DNA from 2 places in the Nesterenkonia aerolata genome. Region 2 is predicted to be linked to the other one. Evidence: riboswitches for the same ligand, from Rfam matches in the RefSeq annotation. Region 2 holds a riboswitch; the other holds the start of a gene.
The links. Region 2 has a riboswitch for thiamine pyrophosphate ahead of RIL96_RS05645 (ECF transporter S component). Riboswitches for the same ligand answer to the same signal wherever they lie in the genome.
Positions count from the first base shown of each region.

Region 1: it holds a riboswitch for thiamine pyrophosphate, as region 2 does, so the genes downstream of both, RIL96_RS06600 (TenA family protein) here and RIL96_RS05645 (ECF transporter S component) in region 2, are expected to answer to the same signal.

Region 1 is NZ_JAVKGR010000006.1:7,231-14,491, reverse strand. Features, by position in the region: gene RIL96_RS06620 (hypothetical protein) at 22-489, shown strand; gene RIL96_RS06615 (relaxase/mobilization nuclease domain-containing protein) at 489-2,654, shown strand; gene RIL96_RS06610 (hypothetical protein) at 2,666-2,890, shown strand; partial or broken gene RIL96_RS06605 (ISL3 family transposase) at 3,051-3,983, shown strand; TPP riboswitch at 4,459-4,551, shown strand; gene RIL96_RS06600 (TenA family protein) at 4,670-5,332, shown strand; gene RIL96_RS06595 (TenA family protein) at 5,329-5,979, shown strand; partial or broken gene thiD (bifunctional hydroxymethylpyrimidine kinase/phosphomethylpyrimidine kinase) at 5,995-6,512, opposite strand; gene RIL96_RS06585 (hypothetical protein) at 6,677-7,150, shown strand; gene RIL96_RS06580 (hypothetical protein) at 7,252-7,261, opposite strand, start outside.
Region 2 is NZ_JAVKGR010000004.1:127,465-134,725, reverse strand. Features, by position in the region: gene RIL96_RS05650 (ATP-binding cassette domain-containing protein) at 1-1,845, opposite strand, end outside; gene RIL96_RS05645 (ECF transporter S component) at 1,842-2,504, opposite strand; TPP riboswitch at 2,589-2,694, opposite strand; gene RIL96_RS05640 (DUF4235 domain-containing protein) at 3,147-3,419, shown strand; gene mnhG (monovalent cation/H(+) antiporter subunit G) at 3,430-3,849, opposite strand; gene RIL96_RS05630 (MrpF/PhaF family protein) at 3,849-4,427, opposite strand; gene RIL96_RS05625 (Na+/H+ antiporter subunit E) at 4,427-5,077, opposite strand; gene RIL96_RS05620 (Na+/H+ antiporter subunit D) at 5,074-6,795, opposite strand; gene RIL96_RS05615 (Na(+)/H(+) antiporter subunit C) at 6,798-7,261, opposite strand, start outside.

The DNA.
Region 1 (7,261 bases), on a different contig from region 2:
ACAAGCAGGAAGGAGGTTGCTATGGCGGCACAGGCTCAGCGGCGCAAGCCGACGAAGTATGGCCGGCATCGCAACCTCCGTCTTGGTGTCGACGAGGAGAACGCCGTGGCCGCGATGCGTGAAGCGCTGGCAGAGGTCCGCGGCGTGGCGTTCGACGATGTCGACTGGGCTGAAGCAGTGCGCATCCTGCTCGTGGAGAACGAGAAGGCTGCGCGCGTTATGGCCGGCCAGCCGGAAGCTCTGGCGACGGCTGGGGCGGCCTCAGTGGCTGTGCCGGATGAGGTGTGGGAGTCGCTGACCGACTGCCGCAACCGGACCAGCCACTCGCAGGGATCGCTCTACACCATCATGAAGAAGCTGAACTTCGGCGATGCTGTCACCAAGCAGCAGGTCGCTGAGGCTGCTCGTGACGTGAAGGAGTCCAAGGAAGCCATCCTCCGCATGGAGGAGCTCCTGATCGAGTTCGTCGAGTCTGAGCGGGCAGTCTGATGGCTACTGTCACCGCACAGTCGACTCGACGCTCGGGAGCCTCGGCCAACTACGCGGGCAAGGACGCCGTGGCCATCTCGGCGGTCAATGCCCCGTCGAACCCCATCATGTTCGAGAAGCGGCTCTCAGAGATCCGCGCCGCGCACGGAAAGGATGGCGTCCGACCGATGCACGTTCTCGACGAGGCCGGCAAGAAGGTCCGCGACGAGAACGGTGAGCCGGTGCTCGCCCGCGACGACCGCGGCCAGATCATGTACGAGTCGGAGTACGTGCAGGCATATCCGATTGTGCAGAGCTTCGGACTCGATGAGCTGGACCCGGATGATCCGGCGTCGTGGGACGAAGCTCAGCGACGTGGCCGGGCACTTGCCGAGAGGATCGGTGATGGCCGCCCCGCACTGATCGCCACCGAGGTCAACGGCCGGACCGGATGCGTTCACAACCACATCATCATCGGAGCGGTGCATCCTGAGACGGGAAGGTCGCTGCGCTCTGACGCTGTGACTCACTCCAGGCTGTCCATCACCCACGACAAGGTGCTGGAGGAGCTCGGCGTCGAGCAGCGTGAGGATATGCGCGAACTCACCCGCCAGGCTGAGGAGCGCATGGCCGAGGCTCGGCAGCAGGTCATCGACACCGCTGAGAAGGATCTGAGTCCGAACCAGCTGCGCAAGAGGATCGAGGCCGCGGAGAAGCAGGTGAAGCTCGAACGTACCGACGATGCGCCGACACCTCGGCAGAAGCAGCAGGACCGACTCCAGCGAGAGTTCGAGCGTTATCAGCTCAATGAGCAGACCCGAGATGCGGCAGCGGACATCGGAGCCCCGGGCCCGAAAGAGAGGTTCAGCGAGATTGAGCTGAAGGGTCGGGTGCGCGAGACGCTGGCCGATCAGCGTGCGACGGACTGGCAGCGGCTGGATCAGGTCGGGCGCGAACGCGGTGTGACGATCACGAAGTACACCAAGCGCTCTCACGACGTGAGCTTCGGGATGATGCTGGCCGACGAGGACGGCGTCATCCAGGAGCCGTCCAACGCTCATCGCCGCAAGGGTTCACGCCTGGGCGAGGGCTACAGAGTCGAAGACGTGGAGGCTGCCCTCGAGCGCAACCGCGAGCTGGCGAAGCCGGTGAGCGGGCCGGGTGCGGGGCACCAGCGGGCCATGCAGCGTATCGGCGAGGAGGCTCAGCGTGAGGCTGAGCAGATGCTCCAGCAGTGGGCCAAGGAGAGCAAACCGACGCCGACGCCAGCAGAGACTCCTGTGGTGGAGACGCCGGCCGAGCCTGCCATTGAGGAGTCTCCGACCCAGCGAGCAGAGCGCGAACGACGGGAGCTGCGAGAGGCAGCCGCTGAGGCTGCCGAGCGTGAGGCCAAGGACCTCGAAGAGTTCCGCGCCCAGCAGGCCGAGTGGGACCGAGAGAGCCGGCAGTGGTTCGACAGCCTCATGGCGAAGGCGCCGAAGGAGCCGGAGACTCCCGAGGTTGAGACGCCGCAGGTCCCGCAGGCTGAGGCTGAAGAGCCTCGCGTGGATGCTGTCGAGGCGGAGCGGCCTCAGGCCGGGGACAGCAAGTGGTCCAAGCTCAAGGAGCGCGACAACGAGCGCACGGCACCGGAGCCGGTCGAGCAGGCTGTGGCCCCCATGCCCCGGGAGCCCGGCCAGGAGGAGGGTCTCCGCGCTCTCAAGGGCGGGGATCTCAGGGACCGTGAGGTGCTGGCTGTGGCTACCGAGCTCGAGGATGGCTCAGCGAACGTCGACTACCAGCTGCGTCACGACGATCCGGTTGCGAAGGATCAGCGCGGTCTGCATCTGATCGCCAAGGACGGCAAGGCCGTTCGGGCGAAGCTCTCAGCGGAGAAGTACCAGAAGCTGCAACGGCTGGCCGGGGACAACCGCACTGAGGCCGAAGGTAAGCAGGTCTACGCCCTGCAGGCGGATCTGCGGCCACGCGATGCTGGCTACGTCCCCAGCTACGACAGTGCGAAGGCATCCGAGCACAAGGTCGGTGCCGACGTGCTGGGCAAGCAGCGTGCGGCCGAGGATCGGGCTCGTGAGCAGAGCCCCGAGCGCAGCAGGGAGGCGTATCAGCAGGCTCGCCAGAGGCTGGTCGCCAAGGAGTCCTCACTGCAGAAGAGCTCCGAGCGTGAGTCTCGTGGGCTGGAGAGGTGATGAGCATGGCGATGAGTGCCGAGACGAAGCGCCGGCTGTACGTGAAGCACGGGATCGGCCCGGGGAAGGAGGAGATCCAAGCCAGGCCGAAGACCGATGCGGATCGGATCAGGGAGCTGGAGCGCGAGGTGGAGAGCCTCAAGCGACTGGTTCATGGCGAGCACCGGATCAGGGCCGGCAAGCGCAGACCGTTTGGAGATAACTGGCTCTTCGTAATTGAGGGTGTGGATCAGTGATTCCAGGACACGGCGTGGCGCTGCCCGGATAGACGTCGAGGTCTTCCGATGATGGAAGTTCTCGCACACTCCATCCGAAAGACCTCGACGTGTCCAAGCCTACTTTCTCATCTCCTGACCTCACGACATTCTGCCGACTCGACTCCCTCGACCTCAATTACGAAGAGCCCGCAAACTCGGCGTGTCCTGGCACACCGCGAACTCCGCGATCCTCGCGCAGGGACATCGACTGCTGATCGACGACCCGACCCGGTTCGACGGGGTCAGCGTCATTGGTGTCGACGAACACGTCTGGCGGCACACCAGGCACGGTGACAAGTACGTCACCGTCATCATCGACCTCACTCCCATCAGCCAGAAAGCAGGCCCGGCACGCCTGCTCGACATGGTGCCCGGACGGTCGAAACAGGTGTTCAAGCAATGGTTGAAAGCCCGACCGAAAGACTGGCGTGATGGCATCGACGTCGTCGCGATGGACGGATTCTCCGGCTTCAAAACAGCCTCCGTTGAGGAACTGCCCGAGGCTGTCGAAGTCATGGACCCGTTCCACGTCGTCAAACTCGCCGGTGATGCCCTCGACGAGGTACGCCGCCGCATTCAGCAGGAGACCACCGGGCATCGCGGACGAGCAACAGACCCGTTGTATCGGGCGCGCAGGACTCTGCACACCGGTGCTGATCTGCTCACGGCCAAACAGCAGGAGAGGATCGTAAGCCTCTTCGCCGACGCCAACTTCACCGCCGTCGAAGTCACCTGGGCCGTCTATCAAGACATTGTGAGCGCCTACCGAACCAACGACGGCAACGAGGGCACAAAGCTCTTACAATCAGTCATCGACGATCTGACGACGAATCTGCCGACAGGACTGGTCGAGCTCAAACGGTTAGGACGGACTCTGAAGCGTCGAGCTGCTGATATCCTGGCGTTCTTCACCCGACCGGGAACGTCGAACGGGCCTACTGAAGCGATCAATGGCAGGCTCGAACATCTACGCGGGTCAGCGCTGGGGTTCCGCAACCTCACGCACTACATCGCGAGATGTCTGCTCGAGTCCGGTGGCTTCAGACCAGTTCTACACTCTCAATTACGATGAGCCGGTTTAGTGCTACTCCGTCATGTTGAGTACGTCGATCGGTACGGTGTCTTGGGGATGGAATAAGTCGAGATCGACAGTCACCAAAACACCCGGATCGTCACGGCACCAGCGTGAGCATCAGATACGCAACAGGCTTGGTGACCTGCGGGTGATCAGATTCGAGGAGAACACGTTCGGTAAGGCTTGCGTGTTCCGTGCGGACCATATATAGCACGGTCATCGCCCTGCGGGCGCCCCCATTGTCGACGCTACCGGTCTGTCCCACAGGAGACGGTGGCCTTCCACGCACATGCCACTGGCGATCCGACGTCCCCATCCCACGGTTTTGCTCGCACCCGGTGATCGCACCCAGGAACACGTGCGAGATTGTCTCGTGCTCCGAGGAGGGCTGACATACTGCGGGAGTATGTCGCTGCGGGTTTCTGTTAAGCTCGTGGCACTCTAGACGTTGGCTAGCACCTTCGATACAGTGTTCAACGACACGGGGTGCCCGAGAATGGGCTGAGATTACACCCGAGAACCTGATCGAATTAGCATTCGCGAAGGGATGTCAGTGCTCTGATGGGTCACATCTTTCGGCTCCGGTGGAGTGGGTGAACGCCAGGCCTCATTCTTGTCGCACGACCGTGTTCTGATCTCTTCTAGTCGCTTCTACACAACGTCGGAAAGGACGAGAGGACACTATGAGCCAACGATTCAGTCAAGAACTTCTCGAGACCAACCGGGAGACCTGGGAGCAAGCCATTAACCACCGGTTTGTGACCGAGCTTTTTGAAGGCTCTGTTGATGATGAGGTCATGGCCGGGTATCTGGACCAAGACTACCGCTTTTTTGAAGCCTTCTTGCAACTGCTTGGTGCCGCTATTACCACCGCAGATCGCCTCGAAGCACGGTTGCGCTACGCCAGTTTCGCTGGGGAGATGGCTAACAGCGAGGACACCTACTTCCAGCGGGCCTTCGAGGCTTTGGGTGTGAGCGATGAGCTCCGCGCTGCTACTCCGGACACCCCGAGTGCAGCCGGATTCTGCGATCTGATGCGAGAGGCTGCCGCGTCTCAAAACTACAGTGCCGTTGTGGCGGTCTTGATGGTCACCGAATGTCTCTACCGGGACTGGGCGGCCAAAGCCCCGCAGAACCGGCCCGAAAGCTTTATCTATCACGAGTGGATCACCCTGCACGATAACGCCGATTTCCTGGACTTTGCGACGTTTCTGGAACAAGAGGCGGACCGCTCTGGGGCCCAGGATGCCCAGACTGCTCACGACTACTTCCGTCGGGCGGTGGAGCTAGAACTCGCTTTCTTTAATGACACCTACACATACCCGCTGAACGGAATTCACGCATGACCTTGTTCCACGACCTTAAAGAGGCCAATCTTGAGGTATGGCAGTCCTATACCCGCCACGAATTTATCCGCAAACTCGCTGATGAGTCCCTGGAATTGGCAGCGTTCCAGCGCTATTTGATTCAGGACTACCACTTTTTGATTCACTTTGCCCGAGCCTACGGTCTAGCCGTGTACAAACAGACCACCTTGGAAGGTATTCAGCACTCCATGGACGGGCTCAAGAATATTGTCTGGGAGACCGGGTTACATACCTCGATGACCGCTGAATGGGGTATTAGCCCAGAGGAGCTCAACGCCACGCCCGAGGATCTGGGCACGGTGGCATACACCCGCTATGTGATTGACACCGCGGTGACTGGCACCCTGCTTGATTTGTACGTGTCGCTGTCTCCGTGCCTGATTGGATACGCCGAGATTGGCGCCGAAATCGCCCACGTATTGGAAGATAATCCAGACCACCCATATCGGCAATGGATCGAAACATATATCGACCCGCAGTTCGTTAAGGCCTCGGAAGAAGAAATCAAGAACCTCGACACGCTTGCCGGTGAGGGGCCGTTGTCTGAACAACGCTTTGCCGAGCTGTCACGGATCTTTGCCACGGCCTCGCGTCTCGAGGCAGAGTTCTGGCAACAAGCGCTGTGAACAACACTGTGACGCTTAGGCTCGCATGGCCATGTGATGGACAGGTCCGTGTCCGGTCTGCGGAGCGTAGGAGAGTTCCCATTCTGCTCCAGCGGCCAGGGCACGGGTCAAGTCGGTCTGCCCTTGACCAATGGCTGAAGACAGCGTGCACCCGGTGCCGTGGGTATTGCGGGTCGTGACGCGGGGAACCTTCAAGGAGTGCGCCGCACCGTCAATGACCACGACGTCGGTGATTTCTGGATCGTTATGGTCCAAGTGTCCGCCTTTGACTATGACCGCTCGTGGCCCGTGCTGGGCAAGAGCATGGGCTTGCCGGGCCATGTGCTCGAGTGTTTCGGCAGGTGATTCACCATGTCCAGAGCGGCATCATCGTCGGAGAGCGTGTCACCGCTGGTGGCCACCAGCACCGGGTCCAGCACGATCACACCAAACCTTGTGTGAGGCTCGGCAATGATTTTCGCGGTGGCTTCCACCGTTGCGGCAGAGCCGAGCATCCCAATTTTGGTGGCATCAACCGGAAGATCATCGAGCACCGAGGCGATCTGGGTCCGGAGGCCCTCCTGATCTGATCGCGTTCAGTTGTGGTGGCGGTGACGGGATAAGAGCCCTAGCGGCCAGATAACTGCTCATGCCACGGGTGTGACCCGGGGTGGTGAGCCCAGCAATCAGCAGCCGATACATGGATAGGTGATCGACAGTGGCACAGACCGAAACCCCGCTTCAGCAGCGGATGCGCCAGCAGCAGGGCGATGCGGAGTTCTCTCGCAACGTGAAGTCTCAGGCCGAGCAGCACCGGCTGATGGAGCAGCTCAACGAGCAGCAGCGTCAGCAGGAGCGCGACCAGGAGCGCCAGCTCCAGGAACAGGAGCAGGAAGCTGCCCAGCGCGAGGCCGCGGAGCAGGAGCGGCTGGCCCAGGAGGCCCGCGAGGAGCAGCAGCGTGAGCAGGAGATCGCAGAGCGCGAGGCTGCCGAGATGGACGCTCGTGAGACTGAGCAGGCCGAGCGGGACTCCCGGGAGGCCTCAGAGCGTGAGGAGCAGGAGCAGTCTCTGGAGCGCGAGGAGCAGTCCCAGCAGCAGGAGCAGGAGCGTCAGCCCTCCTCCCGCGAACTGTTCGCCAAGCAGGCCGAGCGTTCGCGCCAGGTCTCGCAGAGCCGAGGCATCGGCCGGTGAGCGGCAGATCCTCCTCGAATGAGAAAACCCCCGGAGATCTGGTCTCCGGGGGTTACTCGTGTGCGGTGAGGATCACTCCTCGAAGAAGTCGTTCGAAGCGGTCATGGACGG
Region 2 (7,261 bases):
GGAATCCTCGCCGGCCAGCGCAGTCGACCACACCATGAGCACCCCGCCGACGGCGAAGGGCCACACCCGCAGCAGGAACTGCCCGACCCGGATCCCCGCCACAGGCAGCAGCGCGAACGAGGCCGCGACGACGACGATCGAGCTCACCCAGTCCATCGTGGAGACCAGCGCCCCGGTGACCAGCAGCACCGCGGCCAGCTTCCCGAGCGGGTTCCGCCGGCCCAACCAGGCCGCCGACCGCACCCCGGAGAGAATGGGGGCGCCGCTGGAGCGAGGAGCGTCGTCGTTGTGTTCGGGACGCGCCTCGTCGCGCGGGCTCACGTCGAACTCCTCTCCGTCGAGCGCGCGGAGGAAAGCGTCCTCGTGGGTCACCGCCACCACCGTCCCGCCCCGATCGAGGTGCTCGCGCAGCAGGATCGCCAGCTCGGCGAAGGTGTGCGCGTCCTGCCCGAAGGTGGGCTCGTCGAGCATCAGGATCTCCGGCGCGCAGATCAGCGCGGTCCCGACGGAGAGCCGCCGCTTCTCCCCGCCGGAGAGGGTGAACGGGTTCTGATCGGCCAGGTGGTCCAGGCGCAGCCGATGCAGCATCTCCTCGACCCGCTGATCGGTGTCCGGCTCGTCGGCGACGGACCGATCGGCCCGGCGGAGTCCCAGCGCCAGCTCCTCCCGGACGGTGCCGCGGACGAACTGGTGCTCCGGTTCCTGGAACACGGTGCCGATCCGAGTGATCAGCTCCGTCGATCCCCACCGGTCCGGTGAGTCGGCCAGCTCGGCGCCGTGCTCCCCCTTCAGCGCGTCCGAGGCCCGTAGGCTGCCGCCGTGTACGGGGATCAGGCCGGCGAGGCTGAGCAGCAGGGTCGACTTCCCGGCGCCGTTACGGCCGACGATCCCGAGCGCCTGCCCGCGGTGCAGGGCGACGTCGACGCCGTCGAGCACCGGGGTCGGCGGCGGGGTGCGGCGCCAGCTGCGCCGCGGCGGGGTCCGTGAGACCGCCAGTCGCTCCCCGATGAGCAGCGGTCCGCCCGTCGCGGGCCGCCGCCAGGCCGGCAGTGCGGCGGCAGGGTCGTGGCCGGGCACCCAGAGTCCCAGCTCGACGAGCTCGGCCCGCAGATGGGGGTCCTCCCGCAGCGCGGAGGCGGGCACGCGACGGCGCACCCCTGACCCGGAGTCGAGGACGATCAACGTGTCGACGTGATCGATCCACGGCTCGAGCCGGTGCTCCACGACCACCAATGTGGCGCCGGTGGATGCGGCGACGTCGACGACGGCGTCGCGGATCTGCGCCACCCCGTCCGGGTCGAGGTGGGCGGTGATCTCGTCGAGCAGCAGCATCCCGGGACGCATCGCCAGGATCCCGGCCAGCGCGAGACGCTGCTTCTGTCCCCCGGAGAGCTGCGCAGTCGGGTGCTCGAGCCCGGCGCCGAGGCCGACCAGCGCCATGGCCTCCCGCACCCGCCCCCAGATCTCCTCCCGCGGCACCGAGAGGTTCTCGGCGGCGAAGGCGACGTCGTCGCCGATCCGGGACAGCACCACCTGGGCCTCCGGGTCCTGCTGGACCAACCCCACCCGCCCACGGGCGTCCTCGGGGCTGACGCCGTCGATGAGCAGCGAACCGGAGGACACCGCCTCGTCGGCGTGGAGCACCCCGGCGGCCGCATGCAGGAACGTGGTCTTCCCGGCTCCGGAGGCCCCGGCGATCAGCACCCGTTCGCCGGCGGCGATGTGCAGATCGAGCCCGGCCACGGCGGGGGCGTCCCGTTCGGGGTGCTGGTAGGTCCACTCGGTCGCCCGGAGCGCGGCACCCCGGGCCGTCGTACGCACCGAATCGTTCAGGCTCGCGCTCATCGTCGTCGCGCTCCGAGCAGGGTGACCGACTCACGATGGGCGTGCCGGGAGGCCAGGGGGCCCAGCACCGACGTCCGGGCCAGTCCGCGGACCGCCCACCAGGTCAGCAGGCCGGCGATGACCGCTCCGGAGAGGGCGAAGCAGCCGATGTGGACGAAGGTCTCGAACGGCGCGAAGGCGTACATGGGGATGACCCAGTGGTAGACCGCTCCGCCGAAGAATCCGGACAGCCCACCGGCGAGCATGGCGACGTCGACTGTGTGACGGCGATAGAGGAACAGCAGGAAGATCAGCTCGGCGCCGAGGCCCTGGACGAACCCGGAGGACAGCACGGTGAGTCCGAACTGGGAGCCCAGCAGAGCGGAGACGACGGCGGCGACCATCTCGCAGTACAGGGCGGCACCGGGACGGCGGATGATCAGCGCGCCCAGCACGGCGGGGAAGAGCCACATGCCGTGCACCAGGGTGGCGGCCGGCGGGTAGGCGACGAAGAGGTTCGAGACCAGGTGGTAGCTGAGGTTCCAACCCCAGAAGATGACCCCACAGGCCACGGCGAGGGTGGAGGCCACGACGATGTCAGAAACCGACCACCGCAGCCGTCGGGGTGACGTCTTGGGGGACGTCTGCGGCGATGTCGTCCGATGTGCGCTGGTGCTCATGGTGCTCCTGTCGACGTGCGGCGAGCACGAAGGAGCACGAAGTCAACGGGTGCGAGCCGTCTGCCTGCATCGCACCTCGTCGTCCGTGGAGACTGCTCGACTTCCTGCGCAGGTCCTAACCTGATCAGGTTCGAGGGTCAGGGCCGTTGGGGCCCACTCTCAGCGCGTCCGCGCTCCCCTGTCGTGTCTCTGGATGACGTGCACCACAGTAGTACATGTGAGCATGCCCTCCCACTGCTCCGTCGACGGGTGATCACCCCTCCCGTCGATCCCCGGAGGCTCAGCCTGCGGGACCGCTGACCACCAGCAGCCCGGCAAGCAGGCCAAACCGCTGGTCGCCGACGCGATCGCAGAGACCCGCGGTCCGCGTCTGATCCAGTCCAAGACATGGCCCAGATCCTTCGAGGCGTCCTCACCCCACCCGTGCAGCACCATAGACGCCGGGTTGACGTCATCGTGCCGCCCCGGAGACCACCTGCCACAGCAGCGATTTTCCCACCGCCTTCCCGCCTCGTGTAGCCCACCGTGTGCGGCGCACCGATCAGGGAGTAAAAGGGCCAGATGAGGTGGGGCTCGAGGCTGCCTGGGCTAGGCTGGTGACGGACATGCACGTGGACATCACAGACCTGCTGAAGGAGTCTCATGGACAAGCTGCTGGACAAGGCGCTAAGCACCGGCATCTCGATCGCCGGAGGGATCATCGCGACGAAGGCCTTCGAGTTCGCCTGGCGTCAGGCCACCGGTGAGGAAGCGCCGAAGCACGGCGACGACGAGGAGTTCACCCTGAAGAAGGCGCTGGTCTTCGCGATCTCCTCCGCCGCGATCTCGGCCACCGTGCAGGTGCTCTCGCAGCGCGGGGCGAAGGTCGGCCGCGAGAAGATCAAGCAGGCCTACGGCAAACAGTCCGAGGTCTGAACCACAGCCGTCAGGCGCGGGGGCCGTCGATGGCCCGCCGATCATCGGCGGCCTTCCGCGAACTGTCCGACCGGTTGATCCGGTCCACCGCCGCAGCCAGCTCATCCTCGGTGAGCCGCTCCGGCTTGAAATGCTTCGTCCGATACCCGGCGCGGCCCACCATATGCGCAGACACCGGCGCCGTCAGCAGCTGCAGCATCCAGGCGAAGATCACGATCCCCACCCACGGCCAGCTGTCCCAGGTCACCGCGCAGGCCAGTACCAGCGCCAGCAAACCCAGCACCTGAGGCTTCGTCGCCGCGTGCATCCGCGAATGCAGATCCGGGAATCTCAGCAGCCCCACACCGGCCGCCAGAGACATCAGTCCGCCCACCAGCAGCAGCACCGCCACGATGATCTCTCGGATCAGTTCAGCATCGACTGCGAGCATCAGCCACGCTCCTCTTCCGTCGCCTCACCGGAGCCGCCCCCGGTCTCGCCGTCGGAGTCCGCGGCCCCGGAATTCCGCTGCTGGGCAACCCGGGTCCGCGCCAACGCCTGGAACCACGAGGTGTTGCGCTGCCCCTCCGGCGGGTCCGCCACCTCCTCAGCGTCCTGCAGCTCAGGCGCGGCATACCCATCATCCTGCAGCATCCGGCGCACCGCCGTCTCCTCCGAGGTGCTCGGCGCCTCCGGCTCATGCGCCATCACCGCACCGCCCAACCCCGGGTCAGCCTGCGGGTCGCTGCCGGTCTGCCAACTCTCCGGCCGACGAACCGCCACGAACCGGGCGATCGCCACCGCCCCCATGAAACCGATCACCGCAGTACCGACGACGAAGACGATGTAATCCTGGGAATCATTGATGACCATATCGGTGAGGAACATCGACGCCACCACGATCAGCAGCACATCCACCGAGATCACTCGGTCCAGCACCGACGGCCCGCGGAAGACCCGGTACACCGCGCACAGCATCGCCACCGCCAGCAGCGACTGCGTGATCCAATAGGCGTAGTCCAGCAGCATCAGCGCTCACCACCTCCGCCGTTCTGGGCAGTATCGCCGTTCTGCGCACGATGCCGGCGCTCCACAGGCCGCCCCCGCTCATCGCGGGAGAGCCCGCTGACCCGGCCCAACCGCTTCTCCGCCTTGACCACCGCGAGATCAGAACGGTTCCCCAACGTCCGGATCATCAAGGACTCCGTGCGCAGCGCATCACGGCGGATGCGCTCGGCATCATCGTCATCCCGGACGTCCAGGCAGTGCAGGTACAGCGTCGCCGTCGTGCGGTCCACATCCAGCACCAAAGAACCGGGGACCAGCGCCAGCGCGTGCCCCACCAAGGTGACGATGAAGTCATCGTGGCTGCGCAGCTGCACCGAGGTGATCGACCCGCCCACTTTCGGCCCCTGCGTGAACACCAGATGCGCCACATGGAACGACGCCGCCGTCATCTTCCACAAGAACCGCACGGAGAACACCAACGCCCACAGCGGGTTGAACCGCCCCGAACCACGCAGCGGCGGCAGATAGAACACCCGGACGATGATGGTCGAATACACCAGTCCCAGGATGAAGGTACCCAGGGTGAAGGACTGCCAGGCCGCCATCCACAGCACGGCCAGGAAGACGATCAGCGGCAGCTCAGCCTTCAGCGGAGTCTTCGGACGCCTCATCGGTCACTGCCCTCCTCATCGGTGCCGTAGCTCTCCGCACCGGAGTCCGATTCGGTGTTCGTGGTGACCGGAGCGAAGTCCTCGACGCCGTCGTCGTCGGTCTCCAAGTCCGGCACCTGCGAGGCGATCTCCACCAGCTCCTCCCGCACGCCGTCGACCCGCTCCTCACCAAGGACGGCCTCCAGATACGGCGCACGCTCATACATATCCCGGGCCGCCTGCTGAGAGAAGGCCATCAGCGGCCCGGCGGCCACTGTGAAGGCCACAGTCAGCCCGACCAGGAACACCGTGGGCCCCACAAGATTCATCGGCATCAATCGGCGGTTCGCCGCCCGCCCGTGCTCCAGAGTCTTCGGCAGCAGCAGCGGATCCGGGTCCTCAGCGTCCTCGGCCTTCCGCCAGAACGACCTGGTCCAGATGCGGGCCACTGCCAGCAGGGTCAGCAGCGAGGTCACGATAGTTCCAGCCACCAGCAGCCAGGCCACCCAGGTGTCCTCGGCGACACCGCCCTGGATCATACCGATCTTGCCGATGAACCCGGAGAACGGCGGGATGCCGGCCAGGTTCATCGCCGGGACGAAGAACAGGATCGCCAGCAGCGGGGACAGCTTCGCCAGACCACCCAGCCGGTCCACGTTCGAGGACCCGGCCCGACGCTCGATCAGCCCCGTGACCAGGAACAACGTGGTCTGGATCGTGATGTGGTGGGCCACGTAGTAGATCGTCGCCGTCATCCCGACCACGGAGGACAGCGCCAGACCGAACACCAGATAGCCGATATGACTGATCAGGGTGAAGGAGAGCATACGTTTGATATCGCTCTGCACCAACGCCCCGAGGATCCCGACGATCATCGTCAGCAGCGCCACCAGCAGCAGCGCGGTGTTCAGCTGCGTGCCGGGGAACAGCAGCGTCTCCGTGCGGATGATCGAGTAGATGCCCACTTTGGTCAACAGCCCGGCGAACACGGCGGTCACCGGCGCCGGCGCCGTCGGGTAGGAGTCCGGCAGCCAGAACGCCAGCGGGAAGACCGCGGCCTTGATGCCGAAGGCGACCAACAGCATCACATGCAGCAGCAGCTGCACGTGGCTCTCCAACTCGCCCAGCTTCAGCGCCAGATCAGCCAGGTTCACCGTCCCGGTGGCCGCGTAGATCGCACCGATGGTGATCAGGAACAGCATCGAGGAGATGATCGAGACCACCACGTAGGTTACACCGGCACGGATGCGCTGCTCCCCGCCGCCCATCGTCAGCAGCACATAGGAGGCGGTCAGGAAGATCTCGAAGCCGACGTAGAGGTTGAACAGGTCTCCGGCGAGGAACGCATTGGAGACACCGGCCACCAGAATCAGGTATGTGGGGTAGAAGATCGAGACGGGGCCTGAGTCTTTGCCCTCTTCAGCGGCACCCTGACCGATCGCGTAGAGCAGCACCGCCATGGTGATCAAGGAGGAGACCACCAGCATCAGCGCGGAGAACTGGTCCACCACCATGGAGATGCCCCAGGGCGCGGGCCACCCGGCCAGATGCACAGCCAGAGTTTCCCCGTGCCACACCGAGGCGATCAGCGCGACCTCCAGCGCCATGGTGATCACCAGCGAGGCCACGGTGACGATGCGCTGGACCGTCTGCTGCCGGTAGAAGGCGAAGGCGAAGGCCGATCCGAACAGCGGGATCAGCACTGCCAAGGGGATGAGCGCGGTCAGCTCTTCCTGCATGCTCAGCTCCTCCCCTCTCGACGTTCACGACGTGCGCGCCGGGATCCCGGCTTCGACTCCGGTTCAGATCCTGGCTTAGATCCCGGCTCGGATCTCGCCTCAGCCGGGGACGGTGCCTCCTCGCCGACGGCGACGGCGTCGAACTCCGTGGTCTCCGTCGGGATCTCGGAGTCCTCCTCCGGGTCATAAGCCGGCTGTTCGGCGACGCGGCGATCCTCGGGGTCATCGAGGACCTCATCCTGGCGTCCGATCACCCAGGACCGGTAGACCATCGCCAGCAGGAAGGAGACCAGGGCGAAGGCGATCACGATCGCGGTCAGCAGCAGCGCCTGAGGCAGCGGATCGAGATAGTCATCAGCACTGAGGTGATCCCGCACCAGCGGGGCCTCCCCCGCCTCGCCGGCGGACATGATGATCATCAGGTTCACGCCGTTGGAGATCAGGATGACACCGAGCACCACACGGG